Regions from separate parts of the Streptomyces sp. NPDC006326 genome, predicted to be linked through region 2. Evidence: riboswitches for the same ligand, from Rfam matches in the RefSeq annotation. Region 2 holds a riboswitch; the other holds the start of a gene.
The links. A riboswitch is a leader RNA that binds a small molecule or an ion and turns the genes downstream of it on or off. The one in region 2 is predicted to bind ZMP and ZTP.
Positions count from the first base shown of each region.

Region 1 (7,818 bases), on a different contig from region 2:
CACCCTCCACGCCCCCGCCCCCACCACGGCCGACACGACGGCCGGCCCGCACGCCCGGCGTTTCGGCCTCCCCGTCGCGACCTGCCTGGTCATGGGCAACATCATCGGTGGCGGCATCTTCCTGCTGCCCGCCTCGGTCGCGCCGTTCGGCACGATCAGCCTCCTCGCGTTCGGGGTGCTCACCGTCGGGGCGATCGCCCTCGCCCTGGTCTTCGGCCGGCTCGCCGCACACCTCCCGCAGACCGGCGGCCCCTACGTGTACGCCCGCGAGGCGTTCGGCGACTTCGCCGGCTTCCTCGCGGCCTGGAGCTACTGGATCACCACCTGGGTCTCCAACGCGGCCCTCGCGGTCGCCGCCGTCGGCTACCTGGCCGTGCTCTTCCCGGCCGTCGGACAGCACAAGGCGGCGATGTGCCTGGCCGCGCTCACCGTCCAGTGGCTCCCCGCGCTGGCCAACCTGGCCGGCACCCGGTACGTGGGCGCGGTCCAACTGGTCTCCACCGTCCTGAAGTTCGCCCCGCTGCTGCTGGTGGCCGTGGGCGGCCTGTTCTTCTTCGACCCGGCGAACCTCGGCCCCTTCCGGGCGACCGGGCAGAGCCCGGCCGGTGCGGTCTCCGCCTGCGCGGCGATCCTGCTCTTCAGCTACCTCGGCGTGGAGTCGGCCGCCGTCAGTGCGGGGGAGGTCCGCGACCCGGCCCGCAACGTCGGCCGGGCCACCGTCCTCGGCACGGCCGGGGCGGCCCTCGTCTACCTGCTCGGCACCCTCGCCGTCTTCGGCCTGGTCGCCCACGACCGGCTGGTCGCCTCGCAGGCCCCGTTCACCGACGCCGTGAACGCCATGTTCGGCGGCACCTGGGGCGGCACCCTGGTGGCCTGCGCCGCGGTCGTCTCGATGGTCGGCGCGCTCAACGGCTGGACGCTGCTCAGCGCGCAGACCCCGTACGCCGCCGCCAAGGACGGGCTCTTCCCGAAGGTCTTCGAGACGCGCAAGCGGGGCGTCCCCGTCGCCGGCGTGCTCGTCACCGCCGTCCTGGCCTCCGGCCTGACCGTCTACAACTACGCCGTGGGCGCGGACGGCGTCTTCGAGGTCCTCGTCCTGGTCACCACCTTCACGGCGACCGTCCCGTACCTGCTCTCCACCGCCGCGCAGGTCTACTTCCTGCTGTCCGGGCAGTCCGCGCGCGCCGACCGCGGCCGACTGCTGCGCGACGGGGCCCTCGCCGTCCTCGCCTTCGCGTTCTCGATGTGGCTGGTGGCGGGCTCGGGCCATGCGGCCGTCTACCAGGGCGTGCTGTTCCTGTTCGCCGGCGTCCTCGGCTACGCCGCGATGTCCGCGCGCAGGCAGCGCGCTGCCGTCTGACCTGCGGAGTAGCGTGGAGTCCGGACAGGAACCGGGAACAGACGGGGAGCCGGCAGGGGGCAGTGAGGGGTCGCCATGTCCGCGATCAGACAGAGCATCGACATCGCCCGCCGTCCCGAAGAGGTCTACACCTACCTCACGGATGCCACGCACCTGCCGGAGTGGCAGGCGAGCGCGGTCTCGGCCCGCCCGCTCGACGGCGCGCCGCCGCACGTGGGGCAGCGCCTCGCCGTCACCCGCCGGATGGGCGGGCGGCGGTTCCCGATGACCATGGTGGTCATGGAGCTCGACCCGCCGCGGAGCTGGCACATCCACGGAGTCGACGGCCGCGTGCGCGGCGACGTGCGCGGGACCATCGAACCGCTCGACGACGGCAGGCGCTCGCGCGTCACCCTGGCCCTCGACTTCGAGGGTCACGGCATCGGCAAGGTCATCGCCCCCCTGATGGTCAAGCCGTTCGCCCGCAAGGAGATGCCCCGCAGCGAGGAGAAGCTCAAGCACCTGCTCGAACACGCCTAGGCACGGACAGGGGCCGGGGTCCTGACGGGCCCCGGTGCACGGGCACCCTGCGGATCGGGCGCATACGCCCGGTCCGCAGGGTGCCCGCCCGACGGCTCAGTCCAGGTAGTCGCGCAGCACCTGGGAGCGGGACGGGTGGCGCAGCTTCGACATCGTCTTGGACTCGATCTGGCGGATCCGCTCACGGGTGACCCCGTACACGCGGCCGATCTCGTCCAGCGTCTTCGGCTGGCCGTCGTTGAGGCCGTACCGCATGGAGACCACGCCCGCCTCCCGCTCGGAGAGCGTGCCCAGGATGGACTGGAGCTGCTCCTGGAGGAAGGTGAAGGAGACCGCGTCGGCCGGGACGACCGCCTCGGAGTCCTCGATGAGGTCACCGAACTCGCTGTCGCCCTCCTCACCCAGCGGGGTGTGCAGGGAGATCGGCTCGCGGCCGTACTTCTGGACCTCGATGACCTTCTCGGGGGTCATGTCGAGCTCCTTGCCCAGCTCCTCCGGAGTGGGCTCCCGGCCGAGGTCCTGGAGCATCTGGCGCTGCACGCGGGCGAGCTTGTTGATGATCTCGACCATGTGCACCGGGATGCGGATGGTGCGGGACTGGTCGGCCATGGCACGGGTGATCGCCTGCCGGATCCACCAGGTCGCGTAGGTGGAGAACTTGAAGCCCTTGGTGTAGTCGAACTTCTCGACGGCACGGATCAGGCCGACGTTGCCCTCCTGGATCAGGTCCAGGAAGAGCATGCCGCGGCCGGTGTAGCGCTTGGCCAGCGAGACCACGAGGCGGAGGTTGGCCTCCAGCAGGTGGTTCTTGGCACGGCGGCCGTCCTCGACCAGGATCTCCAGCTCGCGACGGTAGGCGGGCTTGTGGTCCTCCTCTTCTTCGAGCTTGTACTCGGAGAAGAGTCCGGCCTCGATCCGCTTGGCGAGCTCGACCTCCTGCTCGGCGTTGAGCAGCGGCACCTTGCCGATCAGCTTCAGGTAGTCCTTGACGGGGTCGGCGGTGGCACCGGCCACCATGACCGTCTGCGCCGGGGCGTCGTCCTCGTCGTCGTCGGACAGGACGAAGCCCTGGGCGCCGCCCGCCTTGGGCGCCTCCTCCTCGACGTCGTCGACGAGGTCCTCGGCAGCCCAGTCCTCGCCCTCGATGACCGGGGTCTCGCCCTCGTCGGCGTCCTTGGCGGTGGTCTTCTTGGCCGCGGCGGTCTTCTTGACCGCGGTCTTCTTCGCGGCGGTCTTCTTGACCGTCCGCTTCTTCGGCTCGGCGGCGGCCTCGGCCGACACCTCTTCCGCGGCGGGCGCGGTCGCCGCAGCGGGTATCGCCGCCGCGGCGGCGGGCGCCGTGGCGGCGGCCGAGGCCTTGCGGGCGCCGATGGGGCGCGGCGCGGCGGCCGCCTTCTTGGTCACGGTGCGGGCAGGCGCAGCGGCCGCCTTGCGGGGCTTCTTGGCGGCAGCCTTCGTGGCGGGCGCGGCGCTGACGTGCAGCGCGACACCCTCCTCGTCCAGGACCTGGTTCAGGCTGCGCAGGACCCGCTTCCACTGGTCCACCGGGATGCGGCCTGCCTCGAAGGCCTGGCGCACGTCGTCACCGTTGATGTGACCCTGCTCGCGGCCGCGCTCGACGAGCGCGACGAGGGCCTCCGATTCGGCGATCTCCGGAGGGAACGTACGGGACGGGCTGAGCGACACAAGGAGCCTCTCGTTGCGAACAGATAGGGAGTGGGCGGGACATCATCGCGCGGACTCGGGAAAACAGACCCGGCGGGGTCTGTATTCCGGGGCCGCGCGAGGACACCTGTCGGTTCATCGCATGCCCGAGTCGATTCGTTACGCGCTGAATTGAGTGACCTGCGCCACGCTGTGGGCGGGCAACCGATCCGCTGGGGATCCGTCCGCGCCTCCTCCGCCTCCCCCGTCAGCCCGATTTGCGGGCTTCGATGAGGAAACGGGCGGTGTGCGCCACGAACGGGCCTTCGCGTTCGATCTGTTCGTGGAGCTCTCGCAGCCGGTCCCGGTACTGCCCGACCGTGAAGCCGGGCACCATCCAGATCACCTTCCGGAGAAAGTAGATCACGGCTCCGATGTCGTGGAACTCCGTACGCAGTCTTTCGGAGCGCAGGTCCACCACTTCAAGGCCGGCCTTGCCGGCTCCGGCGACCGCGTCCTCGGGGTGCCGGGCCCGCCGGACCTCCTCCGGCTGCGGTCCGAGGAAGTACTCGACCAGCTCGAAGACGCTCGCCGGCCCGACCTGCTGGGACAGGTAGGTGCCGCCCGGCTGCAGCACCCGGGCGATCTCCTCCCACCAGACGGTCACCGGGTGCCGGCTGGTGACGAGCTCGAAGGCCGCGTCGCCGAACGGCAGGGGCGGCTCGTCGGAGTCGGCGACCACGACCGCGCCGAGCGGGTGCAGCAGCCGGGTCGCCTTCTCGATGTTCGGCGGCCAGGACTCGGTGGCCACCATCAGCCTCGGCAGGGCGGGCACCCCGGCCAGCACCTCTCCGCCGCCGGTCTGTACGTCGAGGGCGGAGCGGACCCGGGCGAGGCGCTCGCCCAGCAGCCGGTGGTAGCCCCAGGAGGGGCGCTGCTCGGTGGCCCGCCCGTCCAGCCAGGAGAAGTCCCATCCGTCCACGGAGACGGACTCCGCCTCGGCCACGAGGTGGTCGAAGGTGCGTGTCATGGCCCCATCGTCCCAGCCGGAGCGCCGGTGATCCACCGGTTTGACCGCTTGTGGGTGGTCTCCGCGCCTTCCCCGGTGGACCGGCGTCCGCGTCGATTAGAGTGGGACCGGGCCGTGACTGGCGTTCGGGTGGATCACCACCGGGGAGCGGCCCGGCGCACCCCCGTGCGCCGACTGCCGCGCGCCTGGGCGAACCGCGATCCCGCAGCGACGCTCAGGAGACCCCATGACGACTGCCCAGTCCGTTCCGCAGGCCCCGACCGGTGAGCAGGCGCAGACCGCCCGGCTCATGGACGGCACCGCCCTCGCCCGCCGTATCTCGGAGCAGACCGCGGCCCACGCGGCGAAGCTCACCGAGCGCACCGGCACCGCGCCCTGCCTCGCGACCGTGCTGGTCGGCGAGGACCCCGCCTCCGTCACCTACGTCCGCATGAAGCAGAACCGCTGTGCCAAGGCCGGGATCACCTCCCGCCACGTGGAGCTGCCCGCCGAGACCACCACCGAGGAGCTCGTCGCCGCGATCACCGCCCTCTCCGAGGACCCGGAGATCAGCGGCATCCTCCTGCAGCACCCCGTCCCGCACCACATCGACGAGCGGGCCGCCTTCGAGGCCATCGCCCCGGGCAAGGACGTCGACGGCGTCACCATGCACTCCTTCGCCGCCATGGGCTTCGGACTGCCGGGCTTCGTCTCCTGCACCCCCGGCGGCATCATGCGCCTGCTCGCCGAGTACGACGTGGACCTCACCGGCAAGCACGCCGTCGTCGTCGGCCGCAGCGCCATCCTCGGCAAGCCGGCCGGCATGCTGCTGCTGGAGCAGAACGCCACCGTCACCTACTGCCACTCCCGCACCCGGGACCTGTCCTCGATCGTGCGCCAGGCCGACGTGCTGGTCGCCGCGGTCGGCAAGGCCGAGTTCATCCGGGGCGAGGACATCAAGCCGGGCGCGGTGGTCCTGGACGCCGGGTACAACGAGGGCAACGTCGGCGACGTCCACTTCGAGTCCGCCGCCGCCCGTGCCTCGCTGATCACCCCGGTTCCCGGCGGGGTCGGCCCGATGACCATCGCCGTGCTCCTGGAGCAGACCGTGCAGGCGGCCGCCGCCCAGGCCGGCCTCGCGCTCGCCGACCTCTGACGCCGGCGCCGCCGCTCCCGGCCACGCCGCGCCCCGGACCCTGCGCCGGGGCGCAGCCCCTAGGGGCGGCCGCAGACGTCCCGGCGGGCGGCCGCCACGATCGGGGACCTGCGGAACTCCCACGCCAGCGCCGCCAGCGGCCGGGAGTCCAGGCGGTGCGGATCGGCAGGGCCCTGGGCGGCGGCTCCCTCCCGGGCCGCCGCCAGATCCGCCACCTCCCGGCGCCGGCACGCCGCCGCCAGCATCGCCGCGTCGGCGACGATCGCGGCCCGCTGCTCGCCGAGCCCCTCTCCGCGCGCGGTCTCGTACGCGGCGCACCGCACGGCGGGGTCGAACCAGCTCGCCAGGGCCAGGATCCCGTCGTCGATCACCGACTCCCGGTGGATCAGCCGGATGCCGACCGGCGACCACCAGGTGAGCGGCACGGTCTGCGCACTGGACGCCGCGAACCCGCGCAGCGCCTTCCACAGCGGGTACAGCCGCCGGTACCGGCTGAAATCGCGCCAGGCCGCCGACCCGCCGATCAGCGGCACGATGAACCCGCTCCCCAGCAGCAGGGCCGCCGCGGCGCCGAGCGGCGGCGCCACGTACGTGGACAGGTCGTCCCAGTCGCGCCCGCTCCAGCGGGCACCGACGGCGGCCCACTTCGCGACCAGGAAGCCCACGTCCAGCGCCCCGCCGAGCATGACCAGCGCCAGCCCGGTGCGCAGCGGGCGCATCGAGGGGGACACCCGCCGCATCCACGTCCAGCACAGCAGGGTCAGCGTCGTGCTGCCCACGGTGTGCGCGAGCAGGTAGCAGGCGATCATCTCCCGCAGCCACGGGGTGTTGGCGTAGTAGGTGTCCAGGTCGCGGACCCGTTCCACCGGTGCGTCCCCCATGGAGAAGAGGGAGACGATCAGTACCGCGACGGCGCTGTATGCGGCGATGGTCAGGCGCGTGGCCCGGCGCACCCCGGGGGTGGGGCGGCTGCCCCAGTGCAGGATCAGCACGATGCAGGCTCCCGAGAACGCGGTGAGCATGCTGTACACCAGCGGTGCCGAGAAGTTGACGATGCCGGTCAGCTCGTTGACCGCGACGATCGTCGGCGGCGCCGCGAGGAACATGACGAGGGTGCCGACCGCCAGCAGCGTGCAGACGGCGCGCACGGTGGGCTGCCCCCAACTGCGGCGCAGCGTGGGCGCTTTGATCAGCAGGGCCACGCCGATCACCACCCCCGGCACGTACAGGATGAGGCTGTCGCTCATCGGGCCTGGCCGACGGGGCCCACCGGCCCCACGGGGTCGGCCGGCTCCACCGCCTCCGCGGCGGCGTCCCGGTCGAGTCCCGCGACGGCCCGCTCGGCGGCGGTCAGCGGCGCCGCCTTCAGCGCGCCCCGGTCCGAGGCCCGCAGGACGTCCCACACCACGGACGGGCGGACCCAGTAGGCGGGAGAGCTGTTCATGGTGATCACCTGGAGGAGGGCGCGGGCCAGGCTCTGGCGGGTGGTGGCCCCGGTCATCAGCCGGTCGACGTACGCGGTCAGCAGACCGGCTCCGGCCCGCGGCTTCATGCCGGTGGCGCCGGGGTAGAGGATGTCCTGAGAGGTGGCGAGGTCCCAGGCCGTGGACACGAGGGGGGCCAGCGCGCGCTGCGCCTCGCGGCCGATGGCCGGGTGGGCGAGCCCCTTGGCGCGCAGCAGGGCGCGTACGGCCAGCAGGCCCTGGGCGGCGACCGTCATGCCCTGCCCGTACAGCGGGTTGAAGGTGGCGACCGAGTCGCCGACCGCGAAGAAGCCGTCGGGCAGGTCGGCCTTCTCGAAGTAGAGCCGCCGGTTGGCGGTGCCCTGGGTGACGGTGACGTCCGTCAAGGCCTTGCGGTGTTCCAGGAGTTCACCGACGATCGGATCGCGGACGCCCTTCGCGAACGGGACGAAGGCATCGGGGTCGGAGGTGGGCTGACCGCCGCGGGTGCCGGACAGGGTGGCCTGCCACTGCCCGTTCTCGATCGGCACGATCGTCGCCGTCTGCCCGGGTACGGGCACGCGCGGGTCGGACTGCACGTTGATGATCGGGAAGCCCATGGCGTGCGCGCCGGCGGGCGCCTCGAAGACCCGGGTCGCGTAGACGAGCCCGGAATCCACCTCGGCCT
Region 1 covers NZ_JBEXRC010000005.1:129,376-137,193, reverse strand. The annotation lists gene ABZ128_RS06160 (amino acid permease) at 1-1,360, shown strand, start outside; gene ABZ128_RS06155 (SRPBCC family protein) at 1,436-1,879, shown strand; gene ABZ128_RS06150 (RNA polymerase sigma factor) at 1,976-3,565, opposite strand; gene ABZ128_RS06145 (methyltransferase domain-containing protein) at 3,792-4,553, opposite strand; ZMP/ZTP riboswitch at 4,658-4,751, shown strand; gene ABZ128_RS06140 (bifunctional 5,10-methylenetetrahydrofolate dehydrogenase/5,10-methenyltetrahydrofolate cyclohydrolase) at 4,780-5,688, shown strand; gene ABZ128_RS06135 (MAB_1171c family putative transporter) at 5,748-6,935, opposite strand; gene ABZ128_RS06130 (FAD-dependent monooxygenase) at 6,932-7,818, opposite strand, start outside.
Region 1: linked by a shared signal. The riboswitch ahead of ABZ128_RS06140 (bifunctional 5,10-methylenetetrahydrofolate dehydrogenase/5,10-methenyltetrahydrofolate cyclohydrolase) and the one ahead of glyA (serine hydroxymethyltransferase) in region 2 are both predicted to bind ZMP and ZTP.

Region 2 (20,263 bases):
GTCCAGTCGGCCGCGTAGTCGGCGAGGGTGTCGAACGCCAGGTCCATCGCCTCCTCGGAGATCCCGTGGGCGACGGTGACGTGCGGGTGGTAGGGGAACGCCAGCTCCCGCCGGAGCGGCCCCTCCGGGTCACGGAGCAGGCCCTGGAGCCGGGTGCAGCCCGTGGCGCCCTCGACGACCTGGACGAAGACGACCGGTGAGAGCGGACGGAAGGTTCCCGTGCCCGCCAGACGCATCGCAAAGGGCCCGAAGGCGGACGCGACCTCGGACAGGTGGGCCCGGATCTCCGGGAGCCGCTCCGCTTCCACCTCGGTGGGCGGGACGAGGGTGACATGCGTGGGGATGCCGTGCGCGGCGGCGTCCCCGAAGCCGGCGCGCAGCTGCTGGAGCTGGCTGCCGTACGGCTCCGGGACCGCGATCGAAACGCCGAGCGTTACGGTCCCCACGTCTGTCTCCTCCGTCGTCTGCTGTGTTCGTCCGCGTATGCGGCCTGCCGCCCCAGTGTGGGGCCGACACCCCCCGGATTGCCAGGGCCTCCAGCGGTCAGTGCTTGGCGGGCACCAGACCGAGCCGGTCGTACGCCTGCGCCAGGGTCTCGGCGGCGACGGCGCGGGCCTTCTCCGCTCCCTTGGCCAGGATGGAGTCCAGCGTCTCCGGGTCGTCGAGGTATTCCTGGGTGCGCTGCTTGAACGGTGTGACGAAATCGACCATCACACCGGCCAGGTCCGTCTTCAGCGCGCCGTAGCCCTTGCCCTCGTACTTCGCCTCCAGGGCGGGGATGCTCTCGCCCGTGAGGGTGGAGTAGATCGTGAGCAGGTTGCTGACGCCGGGCTTGGCCGCGGTGTCGAAGCGGACCTCGGCCTCGGTGTCGGTGACCGCGCTCTTGATCTTCTTCTCGGTGGCCTTGGCCTCGTCGAGGAGGTTGATCAGGCCCTTGGGGGACGAGGCGGACTTCGACATCTTGATCGACGGGTCCTGGAGGTCGTAGATCTTCGCGACCTCCTTGACGATGTGCGCGGCGGGCAGCGTGAAGGTCTCGCCGAAGCGCTGGTTGAAGCGCTCGGCCAGGTCGCGGGTCAGCTCGATGTGCTGGCGCTGGTCCTCGCCGACGGGGACGGCGTTCGCCTGGTAGAGCAGGATGTCCGCGACCTGGAGGATCGGGTACGTGAACAGGCCGACGCTGGCGCTGTTCACCCCGCCCTTGGCGGACTTGTCCTTGAACTGGGTCATCCGGCTGGCCTCGCCGAAGCCGGTGATGCAGTTCATCACCCAGGCGAGCTGGGCGTGCTCGGGGACGTGGCTCTGGATGAAGAGCGTGCAGCGGTCGGGGTCGAGGCCGGCGGCGAGGAGCTGCGCGGCGGACAGGCGGGTGTTCGCGCGGAGGTCCTTCGGATCCTGGGGCATGGTGATCGCGTGCAGGTCGACGACCATGTAGAAGGCGTCGTGCGTCTCCTGCAGGGCGACGTACTGGCGGATGGCCCCGAGGTAGTTCCCGAGGTGGAACGAGCCGGAGGTGGGCTGGATGCCGGAGAGCGCGCGAGGACGATCAGAAGCCATGGCTCCATTCTCTCAGGTGCGGGGGCCGACTCCGGCCGTTCCGTGGCCGGAAGCCGACGGGTCCTTGCGGGGGTGCGGGTCGGCGGGGCCGGGCCCGGCGGGCGGTGCCCGCGGGTACTCCCGCGTAACGGCACGTCCGGATCTTGCCCGAAGCAAGCGACCGCTTTGGCCCCACGGGGGCGGGGCCGGCACATCCAGCCCCGCCGGCGTGTGAGGCGCGGGGTCTGGGGCGGAGCCCCAGATCGCTCGGGCGCAGCCCCCGTACCGCCGGCGCCCCGCGGGGGCGGGGCCGGCACATCCGGCCCCGCCGGCGTGTGAGGCGCGGGGGCCGGTCAGACCGGGAGGCCCGGGGCCGGGTGGGCGGCCATGAGGGCGGTGACCTCGCTGCGGATCGCGGACAGCGCCGCCTCGTCGGACTTGGCCGCCGCGTCCACCGCCCGGGAGATCCAGTCCGCCACCACCGGCATGTGCTCCTCGGTCAGGCCGCGGGAGGTGAGCGAGGGGGTGCCGATCCGGATCCCCGACGGGTCGAAGGGCTTGCGCGGGTCGAACGGGACCGTGTTGTAGTTCACCACGATGCCCGCGCGGTCCAGCGCCTTGGCCGCCACCTTGCCCGGCACGCCCCGGGAGGTCAGGTCCACCAGGATCAGGTGGTTGTCCGTACCGCCCGAGACCAGGTCGAAGCCCCTCGCCAGCAACTGCGCGGCCAGCGCCCGCGCGTTGGCGACCACCGCGTGCGCGTACGTCACGAACGACGGCTGCGCCGCCTCGTGCAGGGCCACCGCGATGCCCGCCGTCGTCTGGTTGTGCGGCCCGCCCTGGAGGCCGGGGAACACCGCCTTGTCGATGGCCTTGGCGTGCTCCTCCTTGCACATCAGCATCGCGCCGCGCGGCCCCCGCAGGGTCTTGTGCGTCGTCGTGGAGACCACGTCCACGTGCCCGACCGGCGACGGGTGGGCGCCGCCCGCGATCAGGCCCGCGATGTGCGCCACGTCCGCGACGAGGACCGAGCCCGCCTCGGCGGCGATCGAGGCGAAGGCCTCGAAGTCGATCGTGCGGGGCAGCGCCGTGCCGCCGCAGAAGATCAGCTTGGGGCGCTCCGCGAGGGCGAGGTCGCGCACCGCGTCGTAGTCGATGAGGCCGGTGTCGGCGCGGACGCCGTACTGGACGCCCCGGAACCAGGAGCCCGTCGCCGAGACGCCCCAGCCGTGCGTGAGGTGCCCGCCCATCGGCAGGGCCATGCCCATCACCGTGTCGCCGGGCTTCGCGAAGGCCAGGTACACGGCCAGGTTCGCGGGCGAGCCCGAGTACGGCTGGACGTTGGCGTGGTCCACGCCGAACAGGCCCTTGGCCCGCTCGACCGCGAGCGCCTCGACGCGGTCGATGTTCTGCTGGCCCTCGTAGTAGCGCCGGCCGGGGTAGCCCTCGCTGTACTTGTTCTGCAGCACCGTGCCGGAGGCTTCGAGCACCGCCGCCGACACGTAGTTCTCGCTCGGGATCAGGCGCAGGGTCTCGGCCTGCAGGGTTTCCTCCGCCACGACGAAGGACGCCAGCTCGGGGTCGGTCGCGGAAAGGGCGGGATGGCGGCGCGCGTTCACGGCGGCTCCTCCGGGGTCGATGTCAGGTCTCGTCCCCGCGAGGCCCAGGCGAGCGGCCCTGTGTGCGGTCGTCCGCGCACGACTCCCCCGGAGTTGGTTCTCCGTACGCCAGTCGCCGTGCGTACCGCCCACCATAGCGGGCGGGCCACAAGAAAGGTTTCCGCGCCCGGTATACGAGCGACGTATAGCCGTATACCCGTATACAGGGTGGCGCCACCCTCGTCATCCGGGGCGGCCGGCCCGCCCGCACCACCGACGATCGGAGACCCCGTGTCGACAACCGCTGATGCCCTGCGTGCCGCGGAGGCCCACAGTGCGCACAACTACCACCCGCTGCCCCTCGTCGTGGCGTCCGCCGAAGGGGCGTGGATGACCGACGTCGAAGGCCGTCGCTACCTCGACATGCTGGCGGGCTACTCGGCGCTCAACTTCGGCCACCGCAACCGCCGTCTCATCGACGCGGCCCACGCACAGCTGGAGCGCGTCACGCTCACCTCGCGCGCCTTCCACCACGACCGCTTCGCCGAGTTCTGCGCCGAGCTGGCCGCGCTGTGCGGCAAGGAGATGGTGCTGCCGATGAACACCGGTGCGGAGGCGGTGGAGACGGCGGTGAAGACCGCCCGCAAGTGGGGCTACGAGGTCAAGGGCGTCCCGGACGGCCACGCCAAGATCGTGGTCGCGTCCGACAACTTCCACGGCCGCACGACGACCATCGTGAGCTTCTCGACCGACCACGAGGCCCGCGACCACTTCGGCCCGTACACGCCGGGCTTCGAGATCGTCCCGTACGGGGACCTCACCGCGCTGTCGCACGCCGTCACCTCGAACACCGTGGCCGTGCTGCTGGAGCCGATCCAGGGCGAGGCGGGCGTCCTCGTGCCGCCGCCCGGATACCTGCAGGGCGTACGGGAGCTGACGCGCGAGCGGGGCGTCCTGTTCATGGCGGACGAGATCCAGTCGGGCCTGGGCCGGACCGGCACGACCTTCGCCTGCGAGCACGAGGGGGTCGTGCCGGACGTCTACATCCTCGGCAAGGCCCTGGGCGGCGGTGTGGTCCCGGTCTCCGCGGTCGTCGCCGACCGGGACGTGCTCGGGGTGTTCCGGCCCGGCGAGCACGGATCGACCTTCGGTGGCAACCCGCTGGCCTGCGCGGTCGCCCTGGAGGTGATCGCGATGCTGCGCACCGGCGAGCACCAGCAGCGCGCCGCCGAACTCGGCGACCACCTGCACCGCGAGCTCGGCCTGCTGGTCGGCGGCGGCGCGGTGACCGCCGTCCGCGGGCGCGGGCTGTGGGCGGGCGTGGACATCGCCCCGGGCCACGGCACCGGCCGGCAGGTGTCCGAGCAGCTGATGCAGCGGGGCGTGCTGGTCAAGGACACGCACGGGACGACGATCCGGCTCGCCCCGCCGCTGGTGATCAGCAAGGAGGACCTGGACTGGGGCCTGGACCAGCTGCGGAGCGTGCTCGCCGGGTGATCGCAGGATTCAGAGGATGACGTGGGGCAGGAAGCGGGCGTACTCGTCCGTGACCGGCCCCGCCGATTCCCGGATGCCGAGCCCCGCGGCCTCCTCCTCGACGACCCACGCGCCGAGCACGACCCGGTTGCCGTCGAAGTCGGGCAGCGGGGCCAGGGCCTGGAAGCAGTACGTCTCCCCCTCGGCCGGTACGAAGGGCTGCCCGCCCGGACCGGCCTCGTGCAGGGTGACCCCGGCGCCCTCGCGGCCCAGCAGCGGCTTGGCCGCGTAGCCGGTGGTGCCGGCGAGTTCGCGGGGGCCGTCGAGGTAGGCGGGCAGCAGATTCGGGTGGTCGGGGAAGAGCTCCCACAGGATCGCCAGCAGCGCCTTGTTGGACAGCAGCATCTTCCACAGCGGCTCGATCCAGCAGGTGCTGCCGGATCCGCCGCCGTGGTCGTACGTGCCGAGGACCTGCGGGCCGAAGTCGTCGGTGGCCAGCCACTCCCACGGGTAGAGCTTGAAGCAGCTGCGGATGAAGCGGAGCTTCTGGTCCACGAACCGGCCCGACAGTGCGTCCCAGCCGATCTGTTCGACGGACAGCGCCTCGGTCTCCAGGCCCGCCTGCTCGGCGGTCTCCTGGAGGTAGGCCACCGTCATCAGGTCCTCGCCGAGCTCGTCCGTCTCGGAGTGCGCGAAGTGCAGCGGCCCGGGCGGGAGCAGCTCCGCCTGCCGGCGCCAGGCCTCGACGAGCCGCTCGTGCAGGGAGTTCCACTGGTCGGCGCCGGGGAAGCGCTCCTCCATCCAGAACCACTGCGGGCTCGCCGCCTCGACGAGGGAGGTGGGGGTGTCCGCGTTGTACTCCAGCATCTTGGCCGGGCTGCCGGAGCCGTCGTAGCGCAGGTCGAACCGGCCGTACAGGGAGGGCTGTTCGGCGCGCCTGCGCCAGGACTCGGCGATCAGGGCGGCGAGTCCGCGGTCGGTGATGCCGAGGTCGGCGAAGCGGTCGTGCTCGACGATGTGCGCGGCAGCGGCCAGGCACATGGCGTGCAGCTCCTCGACGACGTCCTCCAGCGCCTCGACCTCGGGCAGCGAGAAGGAGTAGTACGCGCTCTCGTCCCAGTAGGGGCGCAGCGAGTCGTCCGGATAGCGGGTCAGGGGGTAGATCAGCCCCTGTTCCTCGACGGTCCGCTGCCAGTCCGGGCGGGGCTCGATGGTGTGGCGCCGCACGGGGCTCAGCCGCCGCTGGAGCTGGAGTGGCCGCCGATGCCGCCGCGGGTGACGGCGGACTTGTCGAAGCTGCCGCCGCTGACCTTGTTGTTGCGGACGCTTCCGCCGTAGTAGTACGCGCCGCGGCTGTTGCTGCCGCCGCTCTTGCACTCCTTGCTGTTCAGCTTCTCCAGCGTGACGCGGTCCACGCAGCGCTTGTCGGGCTCGTCGCTCTTGCCGCAGGCCACGAGCGCGGCGGCCAGCAGTCCCATCCCGCCGAGGGCGACGGCGCCGGAGCGCATGCGGCGGCGGGCGGTGCTGCTGCTCGTACTCGTGCTGTCCATGACCATGGGCGACAGACTAGAACGGGACGGCGGGGCGATGGAATCCGGCCGCCCGAACCCTCGCCACACCTCCATGACCTAAAGTCAATTCGTGCTCCTTGGGATGATTTGCGCGCTCGGTGCGGCGGTCTGCTTCGGTACGGCATCGGTCCTGCAGGCGATGGCGGCCCGCGCCGCGGAGCCGGGGACGGGCTCGGGGGTGGACACGGCGCTGCTCCTGCGGGCGCTGCGGCAGTGGCGGTACGTGGCGGGCCTCGGCCTGGACGCCATCGGCTTCGTCCTGCAGATCGTGGCGCTCAGACACATCCCCCATCTACGCGGTCGGCGCCGCGCTGGCGGCGAGCCTCGCGGTGACGGCGGTGGTCGCGGCGCGGCTGCTCCGGGTCCGGCTGAGCGGAGCCGAGTGGGCGGCGGTGGCCGTGGTGTGCGCGGGGCTGGCGATGCTGGGACTGGCCTCGGGCGAGGAGGGCTCCGGGAAGGGCTCCCTCGCCCTGAAGCTCGGGCTGCTCGGGGTGGCCGGGCTGGTGCTGCTGGTGGGGGCGGTGGCGGGCGGCCTGCCGGACCGGCCCCGGGCGCTGCTCCTCGGCCTGGCCGCGGGGACGGGCTTCGGGGTGGTGGAGGTGGCCGTCCGCCTCATCGACGGGATCTCCTTCGCGAACCCGGCCCTGTACGCGCTGCTGCTGGGCGGCGGTGCGGCCTTCCTGCTGCTCACCTCGGCGCTGCAGCGCGGCTCGGTGACGGCGGCCACCGCGGGGATGGTGCTGGGCGAGACGATCGGACCGGCGGTGGTGGGGGTGGCCTGGCTCGGCGACCGCACCCGCGAAGGCCTGGTCTGGCTGGCCGTCCTGGGCTTCGCGGTGGCGGTGTGCGGAGCCCTGGCCCTGTCCCGTTTCGGCGAGCCCCCGCCGGGCCCCGAGCCCGCCTGACCTCACGGGAGGGCGGCCACCAGCGCCCGCAGGGTGGGGGACCAGGCGCTGGTCGAGGGGGTGCCGTAGCCGACCACCAGGGCCTCGCGGGGCGGGAGCGCGGCCTCCGGATGGGCGTAGCGGGACAGCGTTTCGAGGGTCAGGTCCTGCCAGGCCGCGGCCCGCAGCACCGAGGGCTGCGTCCCCTCGGGGAGGTCCAGTACCGCGTGCAGTCCCGCCGCGATCCCCGACACCTCCACCCGACCCGCGACCGCCGCCACCAGCTCGTCGCGCCGGCGGCGGTACCGCAGCCGCATCCCCCGCACGTGCCGGTCGTAGGCCCCCGACCGGATGAACTCCGCGAGCGTGAGCTGGTCCAGCGCGCTCGACGTCCAGTCGATGCGCCCCTTCACCGCGACGACCTCGTCCACCAGCCCCGCTGGCAGCACCATCCACCCCATCCGCAGCCCGGGCGCCAGGGACTTGCTCGCCGTGCCGAGGTAGACCACCCGCTCCGGGTCCAGCCCCTGCAGCGCCCCGACCGGCTGCCGGTCGTAGCGGAACTCGCCGTCGTAGTCGTCCTCCAGGACGATCCCGCCCGTGGTCCGCGCCCAGTCGACCGCCGCCGCCCGCCGCTGCGGCGTCAGCGCGACCCCGGTCGGGAACTGGTGCGCCGGAGTCAGCAGCACCGCCCCCGCCCCGTCCGGCACCTGCGCCGTGCACGCCCCCGCCCCGTCCACCGGAAGCGGCCGGGTCCGCAGCCCCGCCCGGGTCAGCAGCTCCCGGTGCTCGTCGAGGCTGTACCCCTCCACCGCCACCTCCCGTACCCGCCGGGCCCGCAGCACCCCCGCCAGCAGCATCAGCGCATGCGCGAACCCGGCGCACAGCACGATCCGCTCCGGATCCGCGTGCACCCCCCGCGCCCGGGACAGGTACCCCGCCAGGGCCTCCCGCAGCTCGACCCGGCCGCGCGGGTCGGTCCCGTACCCGAAGGCCTCGTTCGGCGCGCCGGTCAGGGCCCGCCGGGCCGCCGACAGCCAGGCCGCCCGCGGGAACCCGCCGAGGTCCGGGCTGCCGGCCAGCAGGCTGTAGGCGGTTCCGGGCCGCGCGGGGCCCCGCACCCGGGCCGCCGCCGCCGGCCGGGCGCGCGGCCGGGCCCGCTGCGCGACCCGGGTGCCCGAGCCCTGGCGGGCCGTCAGCCAGCCTTCGGCGACGAGCTCGGCGTACGCCTCCGCGACCGTGTTCCGGGCGATCCCGAGGTCGGCCGCGAAGGAACGCGAGGACGGCAGCCGGGTCCCGGGAGCCAGCCGCCCGCTGCGCGCGGCCTCCCGCAACGCCTCGGTGAGCCCGGCCCGCAAGCCGCGTCCGGCGGACAGGTCCAGATGCAGGTCGGCACCGAAAGTGGCCCAGGATTCCTTCATGAAGATGGACCATATCGGCGGGCCGCCCGCTTCGTAGGCTGGGCCCATGACCACGCAGACGCGGCAGAACACCGCAGACCAGACTCCCGAGTACGCCCCCGAGCCCACCTCCCGCATGCGCTGGACCGAGCACGTGCCCGACGTCTACAAGGCCATGACGGGCCTGGAGGTCGCCTCCAAGAAGGGCCTGGACCCGCTCCTCGTCGAGCTGGTCAAGATCCGCGCCTCGCAGCTGAACCACTGCGCGTTCTGCCTCGACATGCACGCGAAGGACGCGCTCGCGGCGGGCGAGAGCGTGGAGCGGATCATCCAGCTCAGCGCCTGGGAGGAGTCGCGCCACTTCTACACGGAGAAGGAGGCCGCCGCGATCGAGCTGACCGAGGCGGTGACCGTGCTGACCGACGGCTTCGTCCCGGACGAGGTGTACGCGAACGCGGCGAAGCACTTCGAGGAGCCGGAGCTCGCCCGCCTCATCTCCCTCATCGTGACGATCAACGCCTGGAACCGCTTCGCCGTCAGCACCCGCATGGTGCCGGGCCACTACACCCCGGGCGTGCACCAGCGCTCCTGACCGGCCTCACGGCGCCCGGAACGCCGCCAGGGCCGCCTCGTGGTGCTCCCGGGTGACCGTCCACTCGTCCGCGGGGCCCGCGGTCAGGACGGCCCACTTGGCGCCCCCGCCGGCGCTGCCGCTGCCGCCGGACGGGAGGAACACCCGTTCCACACCGCGTCGGCGGCCGTGCGACTCCGCGCTGTCGTACTCGTAGACGAGCTCCGCGGCGACGGGGTCGCCCGGGACGCCTCCGACGCCGATCTCCTCGTAGGCGGGGGTTTGGGCGCGCAGGTACGTGGATGCGCCCTTGACCGCTTCGAGCGGGGTGAGGTCCGCCTCCTTCACCTGGAAGATCTGGAGCAGGGCGGTCCGGTCGGGCGAGCGGTAGAAGACACCACCCGTGCCCTCCTCCCGTACCCAGCCCTTGGGCACGGCGACGGTGAACCCCTTCGGGTCCTGCACGGTCCGGTGGCCGCCGGTCCCGCTCGGGCCGGGCGACGGGGAGCGGCTCGTCGAGGGCGACGGGGCGGCGGACGTCCCGTCCGGGGTGGCCGGCGTGCGGGACACCGCCGTCGCGTGCTTCCCGTCCGCCCGCGCCGGGTCGTCGGATCCGCCCCGGACGTACCACACGGCCCCGGCGGCAACCACGGCCGCGGCCACGGCGATGCCCGCCGTCGCCGGGGTCAGCCACCGGGCACGCGGCCCGGCGGGGCGCGGGGGCCCCGCCGGTACGGGCGGCCGGTGCGGGTCGTACGCCGGCGGCGGGGCCGGGGCCGGGGCCGGGGCCGGGGCCGGGGGAGCGTGCAGGGGCGGGGGCGGGGGCGGGGCCGGGGCGGGCGGCGCGGCCGGCGCGTCCCGCACCCAGCGCTGCGCCTGCGCGTCCCAGCGGGGCTCGCCCGACGGCGGTGGCGCCACGGCTCAGCCCCCCAGCGTGCTGAGCAGGCCCGCCAGGGCTGCGGCCGCGCTCACCGATTCCACGAGCGGAGCCCACCGCTGCAGGGCCTCCCGAAGCCGCCCGACGAGACCGGGCCGGATCGCCTGCGCGCCCTCCAGGTCCCCGGCCGCCTCGTCCAGTACGCCGTCCAGTGCGGCCCTGTCCGTACCGCGGGGCAGCCGGACCAGGGCGGCGCGCAGGTCGAGCACGGCCTCCAGCAGTTCCGGCGCGCCGGGCGCGTCCGTCCCCGTACCGCCGTGGTGCACGGTGTTGGTGTTGTTGCTGCCGCCGATGCTGAAGGCGCTGCCGGTGATGTCGCCGATCCGGACCGGGCGCTCCTCGCCGTTACTTCCCACCACTGCTCCCCTTGCCGCTCGTACCGCCCCCGGCGGTGCTGTTGTAATGGCCCGTGCCTCCGACGCTGAAGGCGCTGTTGCTCACCGACTGGATGAAGGTGGCGCCCTCGGCGACGTGGACCGCGCGTCGCGCGAACTCCTCGGTGTGCCAGCCCGCTTCGTGCAGGGCGACGGTAACGCCGCCGACCACGCGGTCCTGAATGGTTTTCAGGTACCGGTCCAGGTCCATGAGGTGGAAGAGCGAGCCGTCGTCCATCGCGGCGATCTCCCTCACCGACAGCAGCGGCCCCTCCGGCCGGGCGCCGCCGTGGCCGCCCGTGACGATCCGCCACCAGGTGGCGAGCCCCCGGAACAGGGAGGCGAGGGCTCCCGCGAACGAGCCGGGGGTGGCGGCGAGGGCCGCGACCGCCTTGCCGAACCAGGTGTTGTTCAGGAAGCGCTGGGCGTCGGCCTCGGCGTTCTGGAAGCCGGTCCGTACGGGCAGCAGCACGTGCGGGGCCACCTCCAGCATCAGCATGCCGCCCTGGGTGTGGACCCGTACGAACACGGTGACGACGAGGTTCTCCTCCCAGCCGCCGACCCTGATGCGGAGGAAGTGCCGGCGCCGCTCGCCGCCCTCCTCCATGGCGCCGAGGCGGTGCGCGGTGAACTGCTCCCGCGCCCACCGGGCCTCGTCCCGGTGCGCCAGGCCGACGGCCGGCATGAACACGCACTCGTCGACGACCAGCTCGCGCAGCCGGTCCAGTACGTCGGCCTGGGCCTGCGCGGAGCCGTGCGGGGACGGGATGCGCAGGGTCTGGAGCAGCGGCACGATGCGCCGCACGATGTCGGCGTTGGAGACGGGCTGCGGCTTGCGGTCGACGCCGAGGTCGTCACGGGGGCGCAGTTCGACGGACAGCTGCCAGGGCCGGTAGGCGTCCCCCGCCCCCCTGAACGGGCCGTTGATGTCGTACATGATCAGCGGCGCGTGCTGCTCGCCCCGGATGCGGTCGCGGACCCGGGCGAAGCGGGGGCTCTGCGTGACGGGATCGGCCGACTGGTCGGCGTACCGGTGCGGGTCGAGTTCCCGGGAGACGATCCGGGCGCCGTATCCGCGCTGGAGGGCGACCAGGGTGACGAGGGCCGCGAACACGAGGGGGACCAGCCACAGGGCCAGGGGCGCGGAGTCGCCGGAGCCGCCGGAGCCGCCGTAGGGGTCGAACCCGCTCGCACCTCCGTACCCGTCGTAGCCGCCGTAGCCGCCGGAGCCGCCGCCGTAGAACTGCCGGAAGAGGGCGCCGCCTTCCCCGTCGTCGGTCGCGACCAGCCAGAACATGGCGAGGGTGAAGGCCAGGGTCAGCCAGCCGTAGATCCTGACCAGCACGGACAGGAACCGCAGCAGGAGGCTCTGCCTGCGCCGGAGCCAGTTGGCGAGGCTCAGCAGCAGGAAGGGGGCGAGAAGCAGGGTGAGCAGCCCGCTGGTCAGCAGGGACCCCACGAACCAGGCGCCGATGATCCCGCCGGCCCAGGCGAGCTCGACGCGCCGGGCGCGCAGTGCGTGGGCCAGGACCCGCGTGGCGTCGAAACCGTAGGACGGGGCGGCGATCCGCTCCTCGTGCACGTACAGCTCGTCGATCACCCGATCGCGGTACGCGGCGTCGAGGTAGGTCCCCGCGCACAGGAAGCGGCCGGCCTCGCTCAGGGAGGGGTGGACCGGAGGGCGGCCGTTGCGCGGGTCGGCCGGGACGTCGCCGCCGGGCTGAGGGGGAATCAGGTGGTCGGTCACCGAGCGACCTTATGTGGCCTTTACATGAACCGACAGGCCGATTCACGCCAAAGCGCCCCGGCCAGGTTTGGCCGGGGCGCAAGGGTGTTCGTGCCGGTCTGGCGATCAGGCGGACCGCGTGATCAGCACGTCCGGATCAGATGAGGCCGAGCTCGCGCACCGCGTCGCGCTCCTCGACGAGCTCCGCCACCGACGCGTCGATGCGCGTACGGGAGAACTCGTTGATGTCCAGGCCCTGGACGATCTCGTACTTGCCGTCCTTGCAGGTGACGGGGAAGGAGGAGATCAGGCCCTCCGGGACGCCGTAGGAGCCGTCCGACGGGATGCCCATGGAGGTCCAGTCGCCCGCGGCGGTGCCGTTGACCCACGTGTGGACGTGGTCGATGGCGGCGTTGGCGGCGGAGGCGGCCGAGGAGGCGCCACGGGCCTCGATGATCGCCGCGCCGCGCTTGGCGACGGTCGGGATGAAGGCGTCGGCGAGCCACTGCTCGTCGGCGACGACCTCGGCGGCGTTCTTGCCGGCGATCTCCGCGTGGAAGATGTCGGGGTACTGGGTGGCCGAGTGGTTGCCCCAGATGGTCAGGCGCTTGATGTCGGTGACGTCGGCGCCGGTCTTCTTCGCGAGCTGCGAGATCGCGCGGTTGTGGTCCAGGCGGGTCATCGCGGTGAAGCGCTCGGCGGGGACGTCCGGGGCGGCGGCCTGCGCGATGAGCGCGTTGGTGTTGGCCGGGTTGCCCACGACCAGGACCTTGATGTCGTCCGCGGCGTGCGCGTTGATCGCGGCGCCCTGCGGCTTGAAGATGCCGCCGTTGGCGGAGAGCAGGTCACCGCGCTCCATGCCCTTGGTCCGCGGGCGGGCGCCCACGAGCAGGGCCACGTTCGCGCCCTCGAAGCCCTGGTTCGGGTCGTCGAAGATGTCGATGCCCTTCAGCAGCGGGAAGGCGCAGTCGTCGAGCTCCATGGCGGTGCCCTCGGCGGCCTTCATGCCCTGGGGGATCTCCAGGAGGCGGAGCTTGACCGGCACGTCCGCGCCGAGCAGGTGGCCGGAGGCGATGCGGAAGAGCAGCGCGTAGCCGATCTGGCCGGCGGCGCCGGTGACGGTGACATTCACGGGAGTGCGGGTCATGGCCTTCTCCGTTAGACAGCTGGCGGTGGGGCGTCCGTGCCCCATGTGCTGGCGGACGCCGCTCCCCTGCGAATCTTGATGTGAAGAGACATCCGGCGTCAGGCTATCCGACCTTGGAGCGACCCAATCCCCCGGTCCGTGTGGTGCACGGCACACGGACCGGGAGTTCGAAGGCGCGGGCGGGACTTCGCCCCGGATTCCGGGACTGCGGGCACCCGCCGGACGGGTGTACGCAGGCCTCAGCGGACGGTGAAGTGGACCGCGTCCTCCAGGAACGGGATGTCCAGCCACGGCTTGGGCGTGGCGATCACCAGCGCGAGCAGCGTGATCGCCACGCCCAGCACCCCGTACGTGACCATGTCCGTGAACCGGGAGCGCACCGCGAGCATGCCCACCGAGGGCAGGACGCGCCGCAGGACGGCGGCCGCGATGAGGGCCACGCCGATCACCAGGCAGCCGACCCGGGGGTGGCCGACCGCGGTGAGCAGCAGGCCGACCGCGGTCGCGGTGAGCACGCTGAGCATCGGCCACTGGCGGGCGGCGAGCGCGTCCCCGGGCGCGGCGCGGCCGGCGCCCTCGGGACGGGCGGTGTCCTGGGTGACGGGCGGGAAGCGCCGGGACCGGGGGGCCGCGGGCTCCTGCGCGTCGGGGTCAGCCTGCACTGGTCGTCGCCCGTTCCGCCGCCTCGACCACGTTGGCCAGGAGCTGCGCCCTGGTCATCGGCCCGACGCCGCCCGGGTTCGGGGAGATCCAGCCCGCCACCTCGGCGACGCCCGGGTGCACGTCCCCGACGATCTTGCCGTGCTCGTCGCGGCTGACGCCCACGTCCAGGACGGCCGCGCCCGGCTTCACGTCCTCGGGCTTGACCAGGTGCGGTACGCCGGCCGCCGCGACGACGATGTCGGCCTGGCGCAGCTGCGCGGGCAGGTCGCGGGTGCCGGTGTGGCACAGGGTCACGGTGGCGTTCTCCGACTTGCGGGTCAGCAGCAGGCCCATGGAGCGTCCGACGGTGATGCCGCGGCCGAGGACCACGACGTGCGCGCCGTTGATCTCCACGCCGTGGTGGCGGAGCAGTTCGACGATCCCGTACGGGGTGCAGGGCAGCGGGCCGGGCTCGTTGAGCACGAGGCGGCCCAGCGACATCGGGTGCAGGCCGTCGGCGTCCTTCAGCGGGTCCATCAGCTCCAGGACCCGGTTGGTGTCGATGCCCTTCGGCAGCGGGAGTTGGACGATGTAGCCCGTGCACTCCGGGTTCGCGTTGAGCTCGCGTACGACCGCCTCGATGTCCTCCTGGGAGGCCGTCCCGGGCAGTTCGCGCTGGATGGAGGCGATGCCGACCTCCGCGCAGTCCTTGTGCTTGCCGTTGACGTACCAGCGGCTGCCCGGGTCGTCGCCGACCAGCAGGGTGCCGAGTCCGGGGGTGATGCCCCGGGCCTTGAGGGCCGACACGCGGGCGGCCAGTTCGGACTTGATCGCGGCTGCGGTGGCCTTGCCGTCGAGAATCTGGGCGGTCATGCACCCATCCTCCCGGATGGAGCGGCCCCGGTTCCAGTCGTGGCGCTCCCCGCCGGTTCGTCACAGGCTTGAACCATTCATTGCACTTGCACAACAAGTGACGGCCCGATGACGCGCTCGCTGGACAAGTCCCGCCCGGTCGGAAGACGATGGCCGAAAGAGTGCCGCGGGCACTGCCGGGGGGCGGACCGTAGACCAGGGTGTTTTTCCCTCGCGCGTGCCGTGCGTCCCCGCACTTCCACGGAGGAAACACCCCAGATGAGCTTCGGCGACCCGAACAACCCGTACGGGCAGCAGCCCCAGGGCCAGCCCGGCTACGGCTACCCGCAGCAGGCCCCGCAGGGCGTGCCGCCGCAGGGCGGCTACGCCTACCCGCAGCAGGCCCCGCAGGCCTACCCGGCGTACCCGGCGGCCCCCGGCGGATACCCCGTCCCGGGCGCCCAGATGCCCATGCCGGGCGGTGTGAAGGCGGCTCGCGTCATCCTGTTCATCGTCGGAGGCCTGCAGGTCCTGGGCGGCGTGGTCCTGCTCCTCGGCGGGGCGTTCTTCGCCTCCCTCTTCGCGGACTCCTCCAGCTCCTCGGCGAGTGATGCGGGGACGCTGGCGGGCGGCGTGATCGTCGTCGCCGGCATCTTCTGCCTCGCCTTCGCGCTGTGGCCGCTCCTGACCGCCGCCAAGCTGGGCAAGGGCCGCGGCGGTGTCCGCGTCTCCGGCATCATCTACGGCTCCCTGATGACCCTCTTCTCCGGGCTCAGCGTGATCATGAACCTCGCCGCGCTCGGCAGCGACACGGCCGCCGGCGCCGTCGTGTTCTCGCTGCTCCTGGCCCTGATCCAGCTCGGCCTGGCCCTGTGGGTGCTCGTCGGCCTGGCCAACTCGGCCGCCGGCGCGTACTTCCGCCGCCCGCAGTACTGAGGGCGGCGCGGCACCGGAAGCACCGGGCACCGGAAGCACCGCCGTCCTCACGGCGTACACGGCGAAGGCCGCCACCCGCACTGCTGCGGATGGCGGCCTTCGCCGTACTCGGGGTGCCGGCTCAGTGGAAGAAGTGCCGGGTCCCGGTGAAGTACATGGTCACGCCCGCCGCCTTCGCGGCCTCGACGACCTGCTCGTCACGGACCGAACCGCCCGGCTGGACCACGGCCTTGATGCCCGCGGCGGTCAGGATCTCCAGCCCGTCGGGGAACGGGAAGAAGGCGTCGGAGGCGGCGTACGAGCCCTGCGCGCGCTCGGCGCCCGCCCGCTCGACGGCGAGCTTCGCCGAGTCCACCCGGTTGACCTGGCCCATGCCGACGCCGACCGAGGCGCCGTCCTTGGCGAGCAGGATGGCGTTGGACTTGACCGCGCGGCAGGCCTTCCACGCGAAGGCGAGCTCGGCGAGCTCCTGCGCGGAGAGGGCTTCGCCGGTGGCGAGGGTCCAGTTCTGCGGGTCGTCGCCCTCCGCCTGGGCCCCTTCCGGTCCGAACGTGTCGGACTGCTGGAGCAGCACGCCGCCCGAGATCGGCTTGAGGTCGCCCGGCTGGTGCGGGTGGCCGTCCACCTTCAGGACGCGGATGTTCTTCTTCTTGGCGAGGACCTCGACGGCCCCGTCCTCGTACGAGGGCGCCGCGATGACCTCGGTGAAGATCTCCGCGACCTGCTCGGCCAGCTCGACCGTCACGGGGCGGTTGACGGCGATGACGCCGCCGAACGCGGAGAGCGGGTCGCAGGCGTGGGCCTTGCGGTGCGCCTCGGCCACGTCCGCGCCGACGGCGATGCCGCACGGGTTGGCGTGCTTGATGATCGCGACACAGGGCTCGTCGTGGTCGTAGGCGGCGCGGCGCGCGGCCTCGGTGTCCACGTAGTTGTTGAAGGACATCTCCTTGCCGTGCAGCTGCTCGGCGTTGGCGAGCCCGCCCGGCTGCCCGTCGGTGTAGAGGGCGGCGGCCTGGTGCGGGTTCTCGCCGTAACGGAGGGTGGACTTGCGCTCCCACGCACCGGCCAGGAACTCGGGCAGCACGGCCTCCGGCTCCGGGGCGTACGCATTCGTGAACCAGGAGGCCACGGCGACGTCGTAGGCGGCGGTGTGCTGGAAGGCCTCGGCCGCCAGCCGCTTGCGCGCGGGGAGGTCGAAGCCGCCGCCCTGGACCGCGGCGAGGACGTCGGAGTAGCGGTCGGGGCTGGTCACGACGGCCACGGACGGGTGGTTCTTGGCGGCGGCGCGGACCATGGACGGGCCGCCGATGTCGATCTGCTCCACGCACTCGTCGGGGGTGGCGCCGGAGGCGACGGTCTCCCGGAACGGGTACAGGTTGACGACGACCAGGTCGAAGGGCTCGACGCCCAGCTCGGCGAGCTGGCGCTGGTGGTCCTCCAGGCGCAGGTCGGCGAGGATGCCGGCGTGCACGCGCGGGTGCAGGGTCTTGACCCGGCCGTCCAGGCACTCGGGGAAACCGGTGAGCTCCTCGACCTTGGTGACGGGCACGCCGGCCCCGGCGATCCGCGAGGCGGTGGAGCCGGTGGAGACGAGCGTGACGCCCGCCTCGTGCAGGCCGCGGGCCAGCTCCTCCAGTCCCGTCTTGTCGTAGACACTGACGAGCGCGCGCCGGATCGGTCGCTTCGACGAGGTGGTGCTGCTCTCTACGGCGGTCACTGGATCGTTACCTTTCGTCCCTCAATGCGGTAGCCGTGCCGGGCCAGGCGCCCCACGACATCGACGAGCAGCTGGCGCTCGACTTCCTTGATGCGCTCATGGAGAGCGGCTTCGTCGTCCTCGTCCCGGACCTCGACCACACCCTGGGCGATGATCGGACCGGTGTCCACGCCGGAGTCCACGAAGTGGACGGTGCAGCCGGTGACCTTCGCGCCGTAGGCGAGGGCGTCCCGTACGCCGTGGGCGCCCGGGAAGGCCGGGAGGAGGGCGGGGTGGGTGTTGACGAACCGGCCGCCGAAGCGGTCGAGGAACTCCTTGCCCACGATCTTCATGAACCCGGCGGACACCACGAGGTCCGGTGCGTGGGCGGCGGTCGCCTCGGTGAGGGCGACGTCCCACTCCTCGCGGCTCGCGTACGCCTTGACCGGGCACACGAAAGTGGGGATCCCGGCCTTCTCGGCCCGCTCCAGGCCGACGATGTTCTCGCGGTCGGCCCCCACGGCGACGACTTCGGCCCCGAAGCCCTCGGGCCCCCCGGGGTGGGCGTCGATGGCGTCGAGCAGGGCCTGGAGGTTGGTGCCGGAGCCGGAGACCAGCACGACCAGGCGGGAGGCGGCCATGGGAGGCCCTTTCTCGCGGGAACACGTCGTTCGTCTTGTGTGGTCATACGAAACTTCGGGGCCCCGGTATACGGGGGACCATACGAAGCCACCGACCGCCTGCAACGATACCGGCACACCGGACAGCCCCCGAGGGACGGGGGGACGGCCGAGGGGTAGCGTGCGGCATGCATGCCGTACACGCCCGCGCCGCACTCGACGCCCACCACGGGTGTCCATGACACAGGGGAAGTAACGCACTCGATGCCGGACCGCCGTCAGCCCGACTCCTCCACCGACGACAACCCCTTCGCGGCTCCCCCGGAAGGCCGGCCCGACCAGCCGTGGCAGCCGCGCGGCGGCGGTGACGGCGGCGGCCCGGCCGGGGAGCCCGGCACGGGCCCCGAGGGGCCGGTGCGCTGGGACCCGACGGACCCGATCCAGCGCCACGCCCGGTACGCACTGCTGGCCGGCATGTGGGGCTTCTTCTTCGGGCTCTTCGACATCCCCTCGGTGGGGCTGCTGCTCGGTGCGCTCGCGTTGTACTGGGGCATCAGCGGACTGCGCGGCAGGCCCGTGGCCCCGGCGGAGCCGGGCTCGGACGGGGCGGCCGCCCGGGGCGGGCTCGCCGCCCTGGGGCCCGCCGCCCGGCCCCAGCGGACCGCTGCGATCAGCGGCCTGGTCACGGCCTCGCTGGCGATCCTGCTGGCGCTGAGCTCGTACGCCGTGCAGCTCGCGTACAAGGACTTCTACGTCTGCCGCGAGGACGCCCTCACGCAGACGGCGGAACTGCAGTGCAACAGGCTGCTGCCGGACAACCTGCTCGGCACGTACCTCAAGGTCCGGACCTAGGATCCGGCCCGGACCTGCCGGTGCGTCGGCTCAGGCCGGGGGCCTGCGGCGGGCCAGGACGCGCGCGCCCGCGACGGGCGGTACGAGCGGCTCCCCGGCCGGTGGCTGCGGCGGCGGCCCGGCCGGCGCCATAGGGGCGGCCGGCGCGGAGGCGGCCGGCGCGGAGGCAGCCGGTGGCGGGAGGGCCGGCGCCGCCTTGAGCGCGGCCAGGTCCAGCTGAAGCCCCGTCACCACCGTCACCGGGCGCGGGGATTTCACCCGGGCGGGCGGGCCCGGGTGAGCGGCCGGGGCCGGCACCGGAGCCGGGGCCGGGGCCGGGGCCGTGTCCCCGGGCAGTTCGGGGACCAGGGCCACCGCCGTGCGGCGCAGGGCCTCCCAGCGGACCTCCCGTACGCCGCTGTCGTGCCAGTCGTCCTCCACGGCGGCGTCCCCTCGGGCCGGGCGGTTGCGCCAGGAGTGGACCGCCGCCGCCACCGGTACGGCGGGCAGCAGCGTCCACGCGAAGGCCGCCGCCCCGGCCGCCCACCACACCGGCCCGAAGCTCGCCAGCTGCCGGGAGCCGAGCGGCCCGGCCGAGGCGGCGGCGAGGCCGGCCATCAGCAGCCCGCACACCACGGCGCCCAGAGCCGCCGTCAGGGCAGCTTCACCGCAGGTCACTTCACGCGCCCGGCGGACCGCGAACCACCCCACCGCCAGCCCCGCCAGCACCGGCAGCCCCGCGGTCGCACAGGTCAGCAGGGTGCCGGGCCCCTCCGGCGGCAGCGCCGCCAGCAGCGGGAACCGCGGCAGCGACGGCGGACGGGCCAGGCCGAGCGGGGTGGCGGTGACGCCGGTCCCGAGGGCGAAACCGGGCCCGAGGGCGTAGGCGGCGCCCCAGACGGCGGCGTTCGGCAGCAGCGCGAGCGTGAGGAGCAGCACGGCGAACCGGCCCGACCACACCCCGGTCAGCGTCATGAGGGAGGACCGCGCCTCCGCGCCGTGCCAGACGAGCGAGGCCCCGACGAGCACCGCGCCGCCGCCCAGCAGCACGAGGGCTCCGGCGGTCCCCGCCCGGAGCGCCAGCGCGTAGCGGGGCCGGGCAACGGCCTGCCGCAGCGCCCCGGGCACCCAGCGGGGCAGCGGCCCGAGCGGGCGCCCCTTGGCCGACCACACGCCGGCGCCCGCCGCGAGGACGGCGACGAGCGGGACGTGCCAGGCTGCGCTGAGCGGGTCGGCGGGCATCGGGCCGCCGGCCGCGTAGACGGTGGCCAGCGAGCCGACGCTCAGATAACCGCAGGTCACCGCCGAGAAGATGGCACTGCCGGGCAGGACCTCGTCCCCGTCGTCGGCGGCGCTGCCGAGCCGCGCGGCACGCCGCATGAGCAGCGCGGGAAGCGCGACGAGCAGCAGCGGGGTCACCCCGACCGGGGCCGGCATCCCGGACAGGGTCTCGTAGCGGACCAGCT
Region 2 covers NZ_JBEXRC010000001.1:66,065-86,327, reverse strand. The annotation lists gene ABZ128_RS00360 (2'-5' RNA ligase family protein) at 1-446, opposite strand, end outside; gene trpS (tryptophan--tRNA ligase) at 544-1,557, opposite strand; gene glyA (serine hydroxymethyltransferase) at 1,890-3,155, opposite strand; ZMP/ZTP riboswitch at 3,191-3,281, opposite strand; gene rocD (ornithine--oxo-acid transaminase) at 3,426-4,631, shown strand; gene ABZ128_RS00340 (glutathionylspermidine synthase family protein) at 4,641-5,837, opposite strand; gene ABZ128_RS00335 (hypothetical protein) at 5,843-6,160, opposite strand; partial or broken gene ABZ128_RS00330 (hypothetical protein) at 6,264-7,086, shown strand; gene ABZ128_RS00325 (PLP-dependent aminotransferase family protein) at 7,089-8,486, opposite strand; gene ABZ128_RS00320 (carboxymuconolactone decarboxylase family protein) at 8,533-9,057, shown strand; gene ABZ128_RS00315 (hypothetical protein) at 9,064-9,954, opposite strand; gene ABZ128_RS00310 (hypothetical protein) at 9,958-10,329, opposite strand; gene ABZ128_RS00305 (hypothetical protein) at 10,319-12,094, opposite strand; gene ABZ128_RS00300 (malate dehydrogenase) at 12,231-13,220, opposite strand; gene ABZ128_RS00295 (DUF3017 domain-containing protein) at 13,460-13,882, opposite strand; gene ABZ128_RS00290 (bifunctional methylenetetrahydrofolate dehydrogenase/methenyltetrahydrofolate cyclohydrolase) at 13,872-14,735, opposite strand; gene ABZ128_RS00285 (hypothetical protein) at 14,994-15,650, shown strand; gene purH (bifunctional phosphoribosylaminoimidazolecarboxamide formyltransferase/IMP cyclohydrolase) at 15,772-17,367, opposite strand; gene purN (phosphoribosylglycinamide formyltransferase) at 17,364-17,987, opposite strand; gene ABZ128_RS00270 (hypothetical protein) at 18,231-18,818, shown strand; gene ABZ128_RS00265 (DUF6350 family protein) at 18,849-20,263, opposite strand, start outside.